DNA from 3 places in the Paenibacillus sp. FSL R10-2796 genome. Region 1 is predicted to be linked to each of the others. Evidence: riboswitches for the same ligand, from Rfam matches in the RefSeq annotation. Region 1 holds a riboswitch; each other region holds the start of a gene.
What was found. Region 1 has a riboswitch for cyclic di-GMP ahead of NST58_RS05340 (glycosyl hydrolase). Riboswitches for the same ligand answer to the same signal wherever they lie in the genome.

Region 1 (4,274 bases):
GCAGATCCTCATAGTAGGACTGTTTATAATCGTTATTGTAGATATCCGCAGCCAGAACATCGAGTTTATCCCCACCGGGATAATATGCAGCATATGGATCTGACCATTCATTCGGTGCATTTGGATTCCACACCCACAGTAGATTATTTAGCTTGTGTGTGTTTACAAAACGATCATAGACAATACTCCACAGCTCTGAAAAATTGTCCTTTTTCCCCCACCAAAACCAACCACCATTCATTTCATGGTAAGGTCGCCATAAGACCGGCACTCCGGCATCACGCAGCTGACCCAAATATCCAGCAACCTCGTCTAGATCTGAAATTAGCCTCTTATACTGAGCTGTCCCAGGTGTAACATAAGCATTAAATTTCTCTTGACTGAGACTTCTGTTTACATTGGACCATTCTGGTGAGGTTCCCGGTAAGCTCTGATGGAAGGTCATGGCTACAATGCCACCCTCCTGATGCCATTCAATTGCACTGTCTATAACAGCTTGCCGCTGTTCTGCGATCGTCCCTTCGGATTGATTATTAATCGCCCCTAATTCATAACCATGTAGAACGGCATTTTGTCCCGAAGTATTCTTCAGCTTATGAACCAGTTCATCTGGACTTTCTAGATAATCATGCTGGCCGGACAAGATCCCTTTGCCACGTAGATTCACCAAATTACTCAGCAGTTGCTTGGCTTCTTCAGAAGCCGAAGGATTGCTTGGTATAGCCGGAGGTAGAGAGGAAGAAACACTCATAGCCTTCGGAAGACTTTTAACCTCTCCCCAAGGCAGCAAGGAAAAAATAATAAACACCGGTAACATAGTAAACAACAATCTGTTTTTCTTATAATATTTACGCAAATAAATCCTCCTTTCGGTAGCTGTACTGCCTCCACAGGTGTTAAAAACATACCTGTTATCGGACAATCGTCTTCTGACCTAATGAGGACTATAGCTTAGTAGCTCTGCAATAACGCAGAGCCACTAAGGATCGACCTTTAATTTTCATCAATCAGGAGACATCCGGAAGAAAAAGTGCACTTGCTGGAACTGTCTCTTTAGCTTGACTAGCACTTTCCCACATCAAGCGGACTCTCGCATCGCCTTCATTCTCGTAATACTCCACCTTGATATCATATAGCTGGCCAGCCTTCAGCGTTATAGTGCCCTTACGCTCAGTACCACTTTGCTTAGTCCAACTATCAATCACGGATTCCCCATTCACCCAGACACGGATACCATCATCTGAGGTAGTGTAAAATGTATATTGCTCATTATATAATGGCTTAATTTTACCGCTCCAACGTATGGAGAACCGATCAATCCCGAGGGCGGCATCCGGGGAGCCTTGCCGCCAATTGAAATCGATTATTGCATCAGTTCTGTTAAGAGTTGCTGCTCCCGACAATTGCATGTTGTTGTAATACTCTCCTGCAAGCCCCTTCGCGAGAGGAATTGCTGCCTCCCCCTCTTCTTCAGAAGGTGCCGGCGCTGGTGCGGCGCTAGGTGTCGGTGCCAGACCAGTATTTAATTTATCTCTGGTCAGGGTATAGTTGCTATTCATAAATGTTTTGATTGTGTCTGCACTGTTATTCTCGTAAAGCATTTTTCCCCAGCTCATCATATACGTCCATTTACTTTGCGATTGCTGAAGCTTCTCCAGATTAGGCATTTCACCATTTTCCCCGATCGCAATCGGTTTGCCTGCGGCTAGACTCAATAAGCTGTCATAGTATTTTTGCTGGTAATCATTTTCGTATATATCTGCTGCCAGAATATCTACTTTATCAGCACCTGGATAAGTTAGCGCATAAGGATCTGACCAAACATTGGGAGCATTCGGACTCCATACCCATAACAAATTATTTAATTTATGAACGTTAACAAAACGGTCATACATAATATTCCATAGTGTAGAAAAGTTATTTTTCTTCCCCCACCAGAACCAGTTCCCGTTCATTTCATGATAGGGTCTCCAAAGCACCGGAACGTTGGCATCGCGCAAGCTTTTTAAAGAGACGGCCACCTTATCAAGCTCAGCGATCAGATTGTTATATTGCTTGGTACCCGGTGTAACGTAACTATCGAACTCACTCTGGCTAAGTGTTTTTTTCACATTATCCCAGTCATAAGAGGTGCCCGGCAGGTTAGCATGAAAAGTCATAGCTACGATCCCGCCCGCTTTATTCCAGTTGATGGCGCTGTTCACCACATTTTGACGTTGCCAAGCCATCGTTGCTTCGGACTGGCCACTGATCGCACCCATTTCATAACCGTGAAGAGCCGCATATTGTCCGCTGGTTCCCTTCAGCATATTGTTAATTTCATCTGGACTTTCTAAATAGTCATGTTGACCAGCAATAATGCCTTTTCCTGAGATCGAGTAAAAATAGTTAAGCAGCTTTACGGCTTCAGGTGAGGCACCTGGGGTAACCGGCGTTCCAGAATTTGAAGCAGCTATGACAATAGACGGCGAAATTCCAACAGCCAGCGGAAGTGCAGTCAGAAACAGGACGAGTGACAGAAATGCACCAAACAATCGATACGTACGGTAAGCTTTCAAAATAATCTCCCTTTCGGTAGCCAGGCTGCCACTCTTTCGAAGGCCCTATAGCTTTGCGTCCCTACCTTTCGATAGGTTTGCCTTTTCAATTTAAGAGAAATAATCTCTCTTACCGTAAGTATCGACGACAATTAATGATCTATTTAGTGTTTTTATGACTTTTTTTGATAATTGAGTCAATTTACCTGTTTCAAGAAATTTTGAATTGGTTAAATAGATAGGTTAGACCTATGAAATGAATTGTTGTAGTTCTATATCATTCCAGTCTAAAGTAATACGTATGTTATCTTCTTCTACTAATTCAGACCCCGTCTGTACCTCTATAAACTCAACATCCGTCAAAGCAAGGATCGCGTGCTTCGTTCCTTCCGGTATACGTACCACGTCCCCAGCCTTCACATTATGTTTTTTCTCATTCAGCACAATACTTGCTTCGCCGCTGACGATTGTCCAAATTTCACTACGCTTGCGATGTAATTGATAGCTGATATTATTCCCCTCGGATATAAAAATCCGTTTGGTCAGCACTTCATTGCCTTCATCATATTTCACATAATCAATAACTTTGTAATGGCCCCAACGGCGTTCCTCGTACATCGGTCTTTGTTCAAAGGTCTTCAGCACTTCTTTAATCCGTGGGCTCTCAGCTTTATGGGTAACTAGAATTCCATCCGGGCTAGCCGCAATGATCAGATCCTTCGCACCAATTACCGTTATCGGAATGTCCAGCTCATTAATCAAGCAAGTCCCCTCAGAATCCGCCGTCACAAAACCTTTTCCTACATGCTTGCTGCTCATTTCCTCTGTCAGCGTATTCCACGTTCCAAGATCCTTCCAGAATCCATCATACGGCTGCACCACAATATGTTCTTCTTTCTCCACCACTTCATAATCAAAGCTGATGGAAGACAATAGCTTATACTGCTTCTGCAATTCTTCATATCCTAAAGGCAACCCTTTACGCTGCAAAATATCTAACAAGTACCCTAAGCGGAAGGCAAACACGCCGCAATTCCACAAGGCATTTTGTTCGATGAGCTGTTCTGCTTGTATGCGGTCTGGTTTCTCTTGAAAGTGACTCACCTTCATAAAACCATTTTCCCCCGCCTCTTCGGTGGTAGGAATAATATATCCGTATTTCTCTGAGGCATGTTCAGGAACAACACCCATTAGAGCCAGATTTGCTCCACTTTCCAGCATGGTCTCCTCAAGCATAGCTATGGTATCGAAAAAGGATGCTTCTACATAAGGGTCAACAGGCAATATTGCTACCGTCTCCGCTGGAGAAACACCTGCCACTGAATAAAGATAGGTAGCTGTTAAGGCGATAGCCGGAAAAGTATCCCGACGCTCCGGTTCAACGATAATCGGCACATGACTTCCCAGTTGGCTTTGTATCATTTCTACTTGGCCGCGGCCGGTGGCCAGATAAGATGATTCTGCCATCCCTGCTTCCTCCAACTGTCTCCAGACACGTTGTACCATGGATTCTGGTTCACCTTGAGGGCTTTCAAGTACCTTTAGAAATTGCTTTGAACGTGAGTCGTTGGACAACGGCCATAACCGTTTACCTGAACCGCCTGATAGAAGTACCATTTTCATAGAATGAACCCTCCTTGAATTATGGAAATCGAGCATATTTGAATTGTTATCAAAACGTCAGCTTCCACTTAGCCTTATTTCGAGCGGATGCACTAAAAAAATTTGTTAGGTAGA
Region 2 (4,274 bases), 3.6 Mb from region 1:
TCCCTTAATGAGAGCCGATCGTTTGTTATCCATCTTACTTTTGCTGCAAAATCGTGGAAAGATGACGTCCCGTGAGCTAGCCCAGACCTTAGAAGTGTCTGAACGAACTGTGTTTAGAGATATGGAAGCCTTATGTACAGCAGGAATACCGATTCTTGCCGAACGGGGACGTGAAGGGGGTTGGATGCTCACAGAAGGATACCGGACCTCCTTAACGGGTATGAAGCCCTCAGAGATTGCAACTCTGCTGCTGTCCGCAGACTCCTCAATCTTAAAAGATCTGGGTATACAAAACGACTTCTCTTCTGCCGTGCTTAAGCTGGAGGCTGCTTCCCCATCCAGGCCGAATAATCCAGCCAGTTACCTGAGCCAGCGCATTCATATAGATGGTGCCAGCTGGCACCCTTCCGACGAGACATATCCGTTCCTATCTGTCCTGCAGGAAGCTGTTTGGGAAGACCGTAAAGTGAAGATCACTTACCCACGGAATGACGAGATGAAGGAGCGTTTCATTGAACCTCTCGGGTTAGTCGCAAAACGTGGAGTTTGGTATGTAGTGGCACGAACCGTGGGTGAAATGCGGACTTTTCGCGTGTCGAGATTAATACAAGCTGACGCAACTTATGAATCATTTGTCAGACCTGAGGCTTTTGATTTAAAAAGCTACTGGGAACAATCGACTTTAGCTTTTAAAGCAGCACTGCCAAAATATGTAGTGAACTTAAAGGTGAATGAGTCTATTCTTAAAGAATTACAACGTGAAAGATATGTAACTATAACTTTAGTAGAACCCTCTGCTAATACTGGGTGGATGAACGTGGAGGCCGAATTTAATGCTATAGAATCTGCCTGTCGTATCGTACTCTCTTTCTCTCCTTCAGTTATTGTTTTAGCTCCTATCGAACTAGTAGGGATGGTAAAGTCTGCTATTAAAACAATTTCCACAATATATGAGGAATTTTGACATGAATTCTAAATATCTACTACTTAAAGAAGATTTATGACACTTCTCTATAGACCAATGACCTATAAATCCCCTATAATAACACCATTACATAAAATTTAATAAGGGGGACATTTTACCAATGAGCTGGATGCACAAACTTCCGTTAAAACAAAGAATTGTTGCCGGATGTTACCTCGTTGCCGCACTGTTTGCTATTCCTGTCTTAGTTACGTTAATGATTCTAGGTCAATTTCTCGTAGGAATTATACTAGTAGTTGTTCTTGCAGGTCTGACTTTACCTGTTGCTCGCTTCGTGGAGAGAACGCTTACATCATCTTTTGATGATATTGCTAATGTATCTCACAGTATTTCGAAGGGCGATTTCACTAGCAGAGCGGACGAAAATGGCTCAATGGGTGACGTAAGCCGCTCCTTTAACACAATGATTGATAAGCTCAAGAAGATTCTGACCGATGCATCGCAGATCACCCGTCAAGTTATGGATGCAAGCCGCGGAATCGAAGATAAGAACCAGAACCTGAAAATTGTCATGGCACAAGTAGCCTCTTCTTCTACTGAGCTCGCTCTTGGTGCAAATGAAATATCTACGGATATCGCTGATATGACAGAATCCATTAAAGACATTGAGACCAAAGTATCCAATTATACGAACTCCACCAAAGAAATGAACAGACGTTCAATACATACCTTAGAACTTGTTGAGCAAGGGCGCCAATCCGTAGATACACAGGCTGAAGGCATGCGTAAAAACATAGAGGCTACACAAAAAGTGGCTGATACTATTGAAGCTCTCTCACAAAATGCCCGCGGGATTACGATGATCACCAAGACCATCACAGAGATCGCTGAGCAGACCAACCTGCTGTCACTGAATGCCTCCATCGAAGCTGCTCGTGCCGGAGAGCATGGTCGGGGTTTTGCCGTTGTAGCTCAAGAGGTCCGCAAGCTTGCTGAAGAATCTACGGCATCCACAAAAGAAGTATTCGGCTTGGTCCGCAGCATTGAGTCAGATATTAAACAAGCCATCGATAATATTGCCATCAATGAAGAGGTTGTGCAGGTTCAGAATGAAATGATCACTCAATCTGCCCATATTTTCGCACAAATTGTACAAAGCGTGCAGTACATTACCGAGCAAATCTCTTCATTCTCTGCGGAGAGTGATCTTATGCTAGAAAGTGCCTTGAAAATTTCCAGTGCAATTGAGAATATCTCAGCTATCACCGAAGAAACTGCTGCTGGCACGGAAGAGGTATCGGCGGCTATGAATGAACAGATTAATGCCCTGCAGTCTGTTGCAGAAGAAACGGAAAAAATGACCCAGGCCGTATTTAATCTGCAAAAAACCATTCATATCTTTAAATTCTAGTTCAAAACTATCAACTGCCACCTAAGCTGAGTCTTAGGTGGCAGTTTTTTTCGCGAGGCAAAACTTCATCTCTTGGACAAGACTTTCGTCAAATTTCGAGTTTTTTTAGCGGATTATGTTGACAAAAATTAATGAGGAATATATTGTAAAGTAAAATTATTCTTATCAACTATAAATTAATATTGGCAAAATCCTCGAAAGAGGATGACGCAAAACCATGGATCTACAGCCTCATTTTTTCGTTTGAGGCCATGATTGCCAGGTTGCAGAGGAACCAGGACGGCTGAACTATTGTTCAGTCTTAGCGGCGCCTTATGCCACCAACCTGTGCTTACTATAGAGCACAGGTTTTTACTTTTTGAGTATATTGATCTATCGTATCTATTCGGTAGATTAATAACTAATATATATCAAAAAACTTGTGAGGTGTTTCTTTTGAAGACAGTCGCAGATTACATGGCGGAAGCACTACGTAACCTTGGAGTCACCCATTCTTTTGGGATCATTGGCAAATCCATTTGTCCAATTGTTCTAAAGATGGTGGATTACGGTATTGAATTTATTCCCGGCAGACATGAAGCAAGCTCCGGATTCGAAGCAGCAGGGTATGCGCTGAAAACGGGTAACCTAGGCGTAGCATTTGGTACTTCGGGTCCTGGGGGAACTAACCTGCTTACAGCAGCAGCACATGCGAAAGCTAACAACCTACCTGTCCTATTTATTACCGGCCACCAATCCATTACAGAGCTTGGAATTCCTCAATGTCAGGACTCCACCTCTTTTCTGGCTGATTTAGCTGATATGTTCAGACCTGCCACCTTGTTCAGTAAATTGGTTGAACGTGGGGATCACTTTGGTACTATTTTTAATCATGCGATTTCTGTGGCCCTGACCAAACGGGGTCCTGTTCATCTTTGTATTCCTTTTGATGTACAAACTGAAGTATTGGAAGAATGCAATATAGTAATCCCAGAAAGAGAGTCTCTAATTAGTCAAGCTAATATCGATAGAGTCATCGATGCTATTCAAGCTGCTAAGAATCCTTTGATTATTGCGGGTAAAGGAATTAACCGCTCCGGAGCACATAAAGAGCTTGTTCAACTCGCAGAAACATTTAATATTCCTGTAGTAACATCTCCTGGTGGAAAAGGGGCTATAGTCTGGGATCACCCACTCTATCATGGTCCTATTGGCGTTGGCGGTTCGACCCACGGGGACGATTTATTGAATAAAAGCGATTTATTTATAGTGCTTGGATCACGTTTAAGTGATATGACCATCTGTAATCTTAAACGGGAGAATCATCCAGCAACTTTAATTCAATTTGATATTGATCCAACCTTTGTCGGAAAAATACTATTGTCCAAAACGATACCGGTCACTGGGGACCTGCGCGATAATTTGGTGCACTGCCTAAATCATATTGACCCAAGCACAATCACCAAACGTGAGGCTTTGGCCGATGCGGATTATTCAGAAGAGCTTCCAACCCTCAAGAATCTTTCCCTTGCTTCGGTAATGAGCACTTTAAGTGATTTGATCCCTTATAATAATTCAATTTTCGTTGATGATGGAAGTCATGGATTCCACGCTGCAAAATGGTACAAGGTTAAGAAACCGGGCAGCTTTGTTTTTGATGCGTATTTTGCTTGCATGGGTAATTCGATCGGCATGGCTATTGGTGCAAAAGTTGCTGCTCCTGAAGAAACTGTCCTCTGCATTACAGGTGATGGTTGTTTCATGATGCTCGGCGCTGAGATTAACACCGCTGTCTGCAAAGATATCCCTGTCATCTTTATCGTGGTCAATAATAAGCAACTAGATATGGCTCTTAAGGGTATGGAGAAAACCACAGGTCGTATCGATGGAACTCTATATGAAGTACCAATGGACGCCGTAAAATTCGCTGAATCTCTAGGTGCTAAAGGCTACAAATGT
Region 3 (4,274 bases), 720 kb from region 1:
GAAGAAGAACGTTTGGCTGAGGAGAAAAAGCAACAAGAAGCCGAGGATAAAGCGAAAGCTGAGGCAACCCCTCCAACATCAGGCGAAACTGCTCCGGAAGCCCCAAATAAAGAACAACCTGAAGCCCCAGCCACTGACCCGGTAAAGCCGGAAATTGACGAAGAGCTCACAATTCCAAAAGATGTCCCTCAGCAAGAGGCTCCACAAGAGACGCCAAAGGCGGAAGACAGTACGACTACCCCGCCGGTAGCAACCCAAGCTCCTTCGGACCCTCAACCTGAGAAAGGTGGAGAATAAGATGCGAATTAAAAAAATTATCAATAATACCCTATCGAGCTTAATGCTTGTGATCTTTATTCTGCTGGTGGCAGCCGTAGTGTTATCCAAGGCCTCCGGCGGTGAACCTGCTTTCTTCGGATATGAGATCAAAACCGTACTCTCAGGATCGATGGAACCAGGAATTCAGACAGGCTCAATTGTCGCATTAAAACCCGGAGGGGATATGAATCGTTTCAAACCAGGCGATGTCATCACCTTTAGGAATGAAGATAATCTGCTCATTACTCACCGGATTGTAGAAGCGACCGTCAATAACGCTACTGGTGAAGCTGTTTATCGCACTAAAGGCGATAACAACGACGCGCCCGACATGAACCCTACCAGTTCTGTGAATGTTGTAGCTCAGTATACCGGGGTCACTGTACCCTATGTCGGTTACGCTATGAATTTCGCGGTTTCCAAAGCTGGAAGTGTAGTCCTCATGATCGTGCCTGGCTTGATGCTTCTGCTCTATGCTCTGTATACCTCTTGGAAGGCTGTAGCTGCATTAGAAAAGAAAAATGCTGCCCTACTGCCAGCGTCGCCGCCCCCAACAGAAACACAGCCCTAAGTTGATTGTCCACTTCCGCTTACGAACCGGAAGATACAATATATAAATTTTATAAAAAATTCAAACACAAATTTGAGGAGGAATTTTATTATGGGTATCAAGAAAACATTGGGTCTTGGCGTAGCATCTGCAGCACTGGGTTTATCATTAATCGGCGGAGGAACCTTCGCATACTTTAGCGACACTGCGCAAAGCACAGCTACATTCGCAGCGGGCACGCTCGATCTGAACTCCGACCCTTCTGTCATCGTTAATATTCCTAACCTGAAACCAGGTGATACGGTAACTAAATCCTTCAAATTGAAAAACGATGGTTCGCTCGATATCGGATCTATTATTCTGAATACATCGACTCAAATCACGGATGCTAAAGGAGATAACTACCTGGATTTAGCCGAGTTCATTAAAGTTAAATTCCTTAGAAATAATGATAAAGGAGTACCTATCGTCTCTCCTGAAAATGTAGTTTATGAGACTACACTTGCTGCTTTAAAAAGTCAGCATCCGGATCTCGTAAAAAATACAGGTTGGGATCAACTCTTTACCGAAGCATCCGGTATTAAAGCCGGTACCAACGACAGCTTCTCCGTCCAATTCGAATTTGTGGAAAATAACCAAGATCAAAATATTTTCCAAGGCGATAGCTTAACACTGACTTGGGATTTCGTAGCTAAACAAGGTGCGAAAAAAGACTACTAAGATCAATAAAGTAATTTAATAAAATACTCGAAGAGCAGCAGATCCTGAATCCGGCCACGGATAAGCAGATTGCTGCTCTTCTCTTTACAATAAACTTTGTCCGATTTATTGATATTTGCTATACTAATAACAAAAATTACGGAGGGGCGTCAGCATAGTGCCACAGAATATGGGCCAACGTATCCAGCAGCTCCGCCTAGACAAGGGTTTCTCCCTATCTGAGCTTGCGGACAGAGCAGATGTGGCTAAGTCGTATCTTAGCAACGTGGAGAGAAACATCCAATCCAATCCATCCATCCAGTTTATCGAAAAAATCGCTGACGCGCTTCAGGTATCCATTCATGCCCTACTCTATGGAGAACCCAATGATGCAGAGGAATCACATTTAGATTCGGAATGGTTCCGATTGGTGCAGGAAGCTATGGACTCAGGCATTAGCAAACGCGAATTCAAAGAATTTCTGGACTATCAGAAATGGAAGCTCGATCAAAAGGATTAATACTTCCTACTAATCTGGTACGATCCTCTCTTCTACTAAATCATACCGAAAAAGGACACAGCGAAGAACCGCTGTGCCCTTTTTCGATATGTAACCCCTCTAATGTATTACTGCACGATCTGCACAGTTTTCTCATGAAAGAACTGGCGGATTTCATCTGCCTTAATGCCAGCCTTCTTAGCTGCTAATAATAAATGTACCCACTCTTGATCCAGATCAATAAACTGCTGTTCTCTGTTGCTACCCTGGTTGGACTTTTCCAAAAAATCTCCCCCTAAGATTTTACGTCCCCAGGCAATCCGGCTGTCATAGTATCTCTACCTTAGACCCGCGACTTTGTGCCCCTGCCTTTCGGCAAGTTTACCTTTTACTGGACCCTTTTCACGAAAGGATCTACTTAAAAAACTATAAAATTACTATCTGCAATAACATTATACAAAAAGAAAGCGGAAAAGTGTGTCGATTCCTGGTTACTTTCTATTTTAAAAACGAAAAATAAAAGATTTTTTTTCAAAGATCTTGTCCGATTATCACGATACTCGTCCGTTACATAAAATAAATTGTACTAGCAAAATAAATATTTACTGACCTAATAGTTAAAAATAAGGATAATAGAATCATTTTAATAGGCCTTTAGAATGGGTAATGAGAAGAAACACCCTTCTTTTCATTAGAACAAGCTAACCCATACCATTTTGCGAACGTATTGGACGAAAGAATGAATTGATTACAGTGGCCGAAAGTAGCACAATAAGATGAGAAATGAAACCGCAATCATCACAGCTCCAGTAAGCGTTGACACAAAATGTCACGTATGGAGTTCATCCGTTAAGGAGGATGTATTCATGGCAGCCAAAGAGCCCTATAACGAATCCATTTGGAGTAAGTATTACGGACCCAATTTAGGCTACATTCAAGAAAGATATGAACAGTTTGTGAAAGATCCCTCCACCGTAGAAAATAATTATCGCGAGCTTTTTACAAATTCGGGACCTCCTCCCCTAACTCCGGATAGCGAACCGGCTCCTCAGCCGCGCATCTCGGGAGACACCGAATGGCTTAGAAAAGCAGTAAGAGCTTCCAAGCTAATCGCCAATATTCGTATATATGGCCATATGGCCGCTGAAATTGATCCGCTGGTACGCGATCAGAATCCCATGGCAAAATATCTTGAGCTTGAAACCTATGGGCTGACCCGCGAAGACCTGATCGCACTGCCTGCCACGCTTATATGGGAAAATGCGCCGAATGATGTGCATACCGGATGGGATGCCGTGCAACGTATGCGTCAGGCATACACCAAGACTATCGCCTATGAATTCGGGCATGTGCATGAAGAAAAAGAACTGCAATGGCTAAATAGGCAGGCAGAATCCACCAGCTCACCAGCACCCCTAAATAATACAGAACGCAAAGAGCTCCTGAACCGCCTGATTCAGGTAGAGCAATTTGAAACCTTCCTCCACAAGACTTTTGTAGGTCAGAAGCGTTTCAGTCTTGAAGGCAATGATGCTCTTGTGCCGATGTTAGATGAAATCGTACGTGCTGCTGCACATGACGGTGCGGAGCATATTTTGATGGGCATGGCGCATCGCGGCCGCCTCAACGTTCTTGCACATATTTTGGGCAAACCTTATGATATCATATTTTCAGAGTTTCATCATTCTCCGAACAAGGAGCTTTTCCCTTCCGAAGGCTCCACAGGCATTAACTATGGTTGGACAGGTGATGTGAAATACCATCTCGGTGCAGACCGTGCTGTCCGTGAAGGAGAAACCGTACGCACAAGAATAACACTAGCGAATAACCCAAGTCACTTGGAATTCGTCAATCCTGTTGTGGAAGGTTTCACTCGTGCCGCACAAGAAGATCGGAGCACTGCAGGACTGCCGAAGATTGATACCAGTAAAGCTATGGCGGTGCTGATGCATGGCGATGCTGCTTTTCCAGGTGAAGGAATTGTTGCAGAAACGCTTAATATCGGCAAACTTCAAGGTTATCAAAATGGTGGGACGATCCATATCATTGTTAATAACCGAATTGGTTTTACGACTGAAAGTGAAGATTCCCGTTCTACGCATTATGCGAGTGACATCGCCAAAGGGTATGAAATCCCAATAGTCCATGTCAACGCTGATGACCCAGAAGCCTGCGTAGCAGCTGTACGTTTAGCTAGCGCATACCGCC

Region 2: it holds a riboswitch for cyclic di-GMP, as region 1 does, so the genes downstream of both, NST58_RS22330 (thiamine pyrophosphate-binding protein) here and NST58_RS05340 (glycosyl hydrolase) in region 1, are expected to answer to the same signal.
Region 3: it holds a riboswitch for cyclic di-GMP, as region 1 does, so the genes downstream of both, NST58_RS02365 (anti-repressor SinI family protein) here and NST58_RS05340 (glycosyl hydrolase) in region 1, are expected to answer to the same signal.

What each region holds. Positions count from the first base shown of each region.
Region 1 covers NZ_CP150178.1:1,208,679-1,212,952, reverse strand. Annotated here, with positions in the region: gene NST58_RS05345 (glycosyl hydrolase) at 1-856, opposite strand, end outside; gene NST58_RS05340 (glycosyl hydrolase) at 1,008-2,558, opposite strand; cyclic di-GMP riboswitch class I at 2,571-2,650, opposite strand; gene NST58_RS05335 (sugar phosphate nucleotidyltransferase) at 2,787-4,160, opposite strand.
Region 2 covers NZ_CP150178.1:4,911,816-4,916,089, forward strand. Annotated here, with positions in the region: gene NST58_RS22320 (YafY family protein) at 8-964, shown strand; gene NST58_RS22325 (HAMP domain-containing methyl-accepting chemotaxis protein) at 1,086-2,336, shown strand; cyclic di-GMP riboswitch class I at 2,511-2,607, shown strand; gene NST58_RS22330 (thiamine pyrophosphate-binding protein) at 2,763-4,274, shown strand, end outside.
Region 3 covers NZ_CP150178.1:493,315-497,588, reverse strand. Annotated here, with positions in the region: gene NST58_RS02385 (hypothetical protein) at 1-297, shown strand, start outside; gene NST58_RS02380 (signal peptidase I) at 299-889, shown strand; gene NST58_RS02375 (TasA family protein) at 980-1,588, shown strand; gene NST58_RS02370 (helix-turn-helix domain-containing protein) at 1,758-2,087, shown strand; gene NST58_RS02365 (anti-repressor SinI family protein) at 2,195-2,350, opposite strand; cyclic di-GMP riboswitch class I at 2,378-2,462, opposite strand; gene NST58_RS02360 (2-oxoglutarate dehydrogenase E1 component) at 2,933-4,274, shown strand, end outside.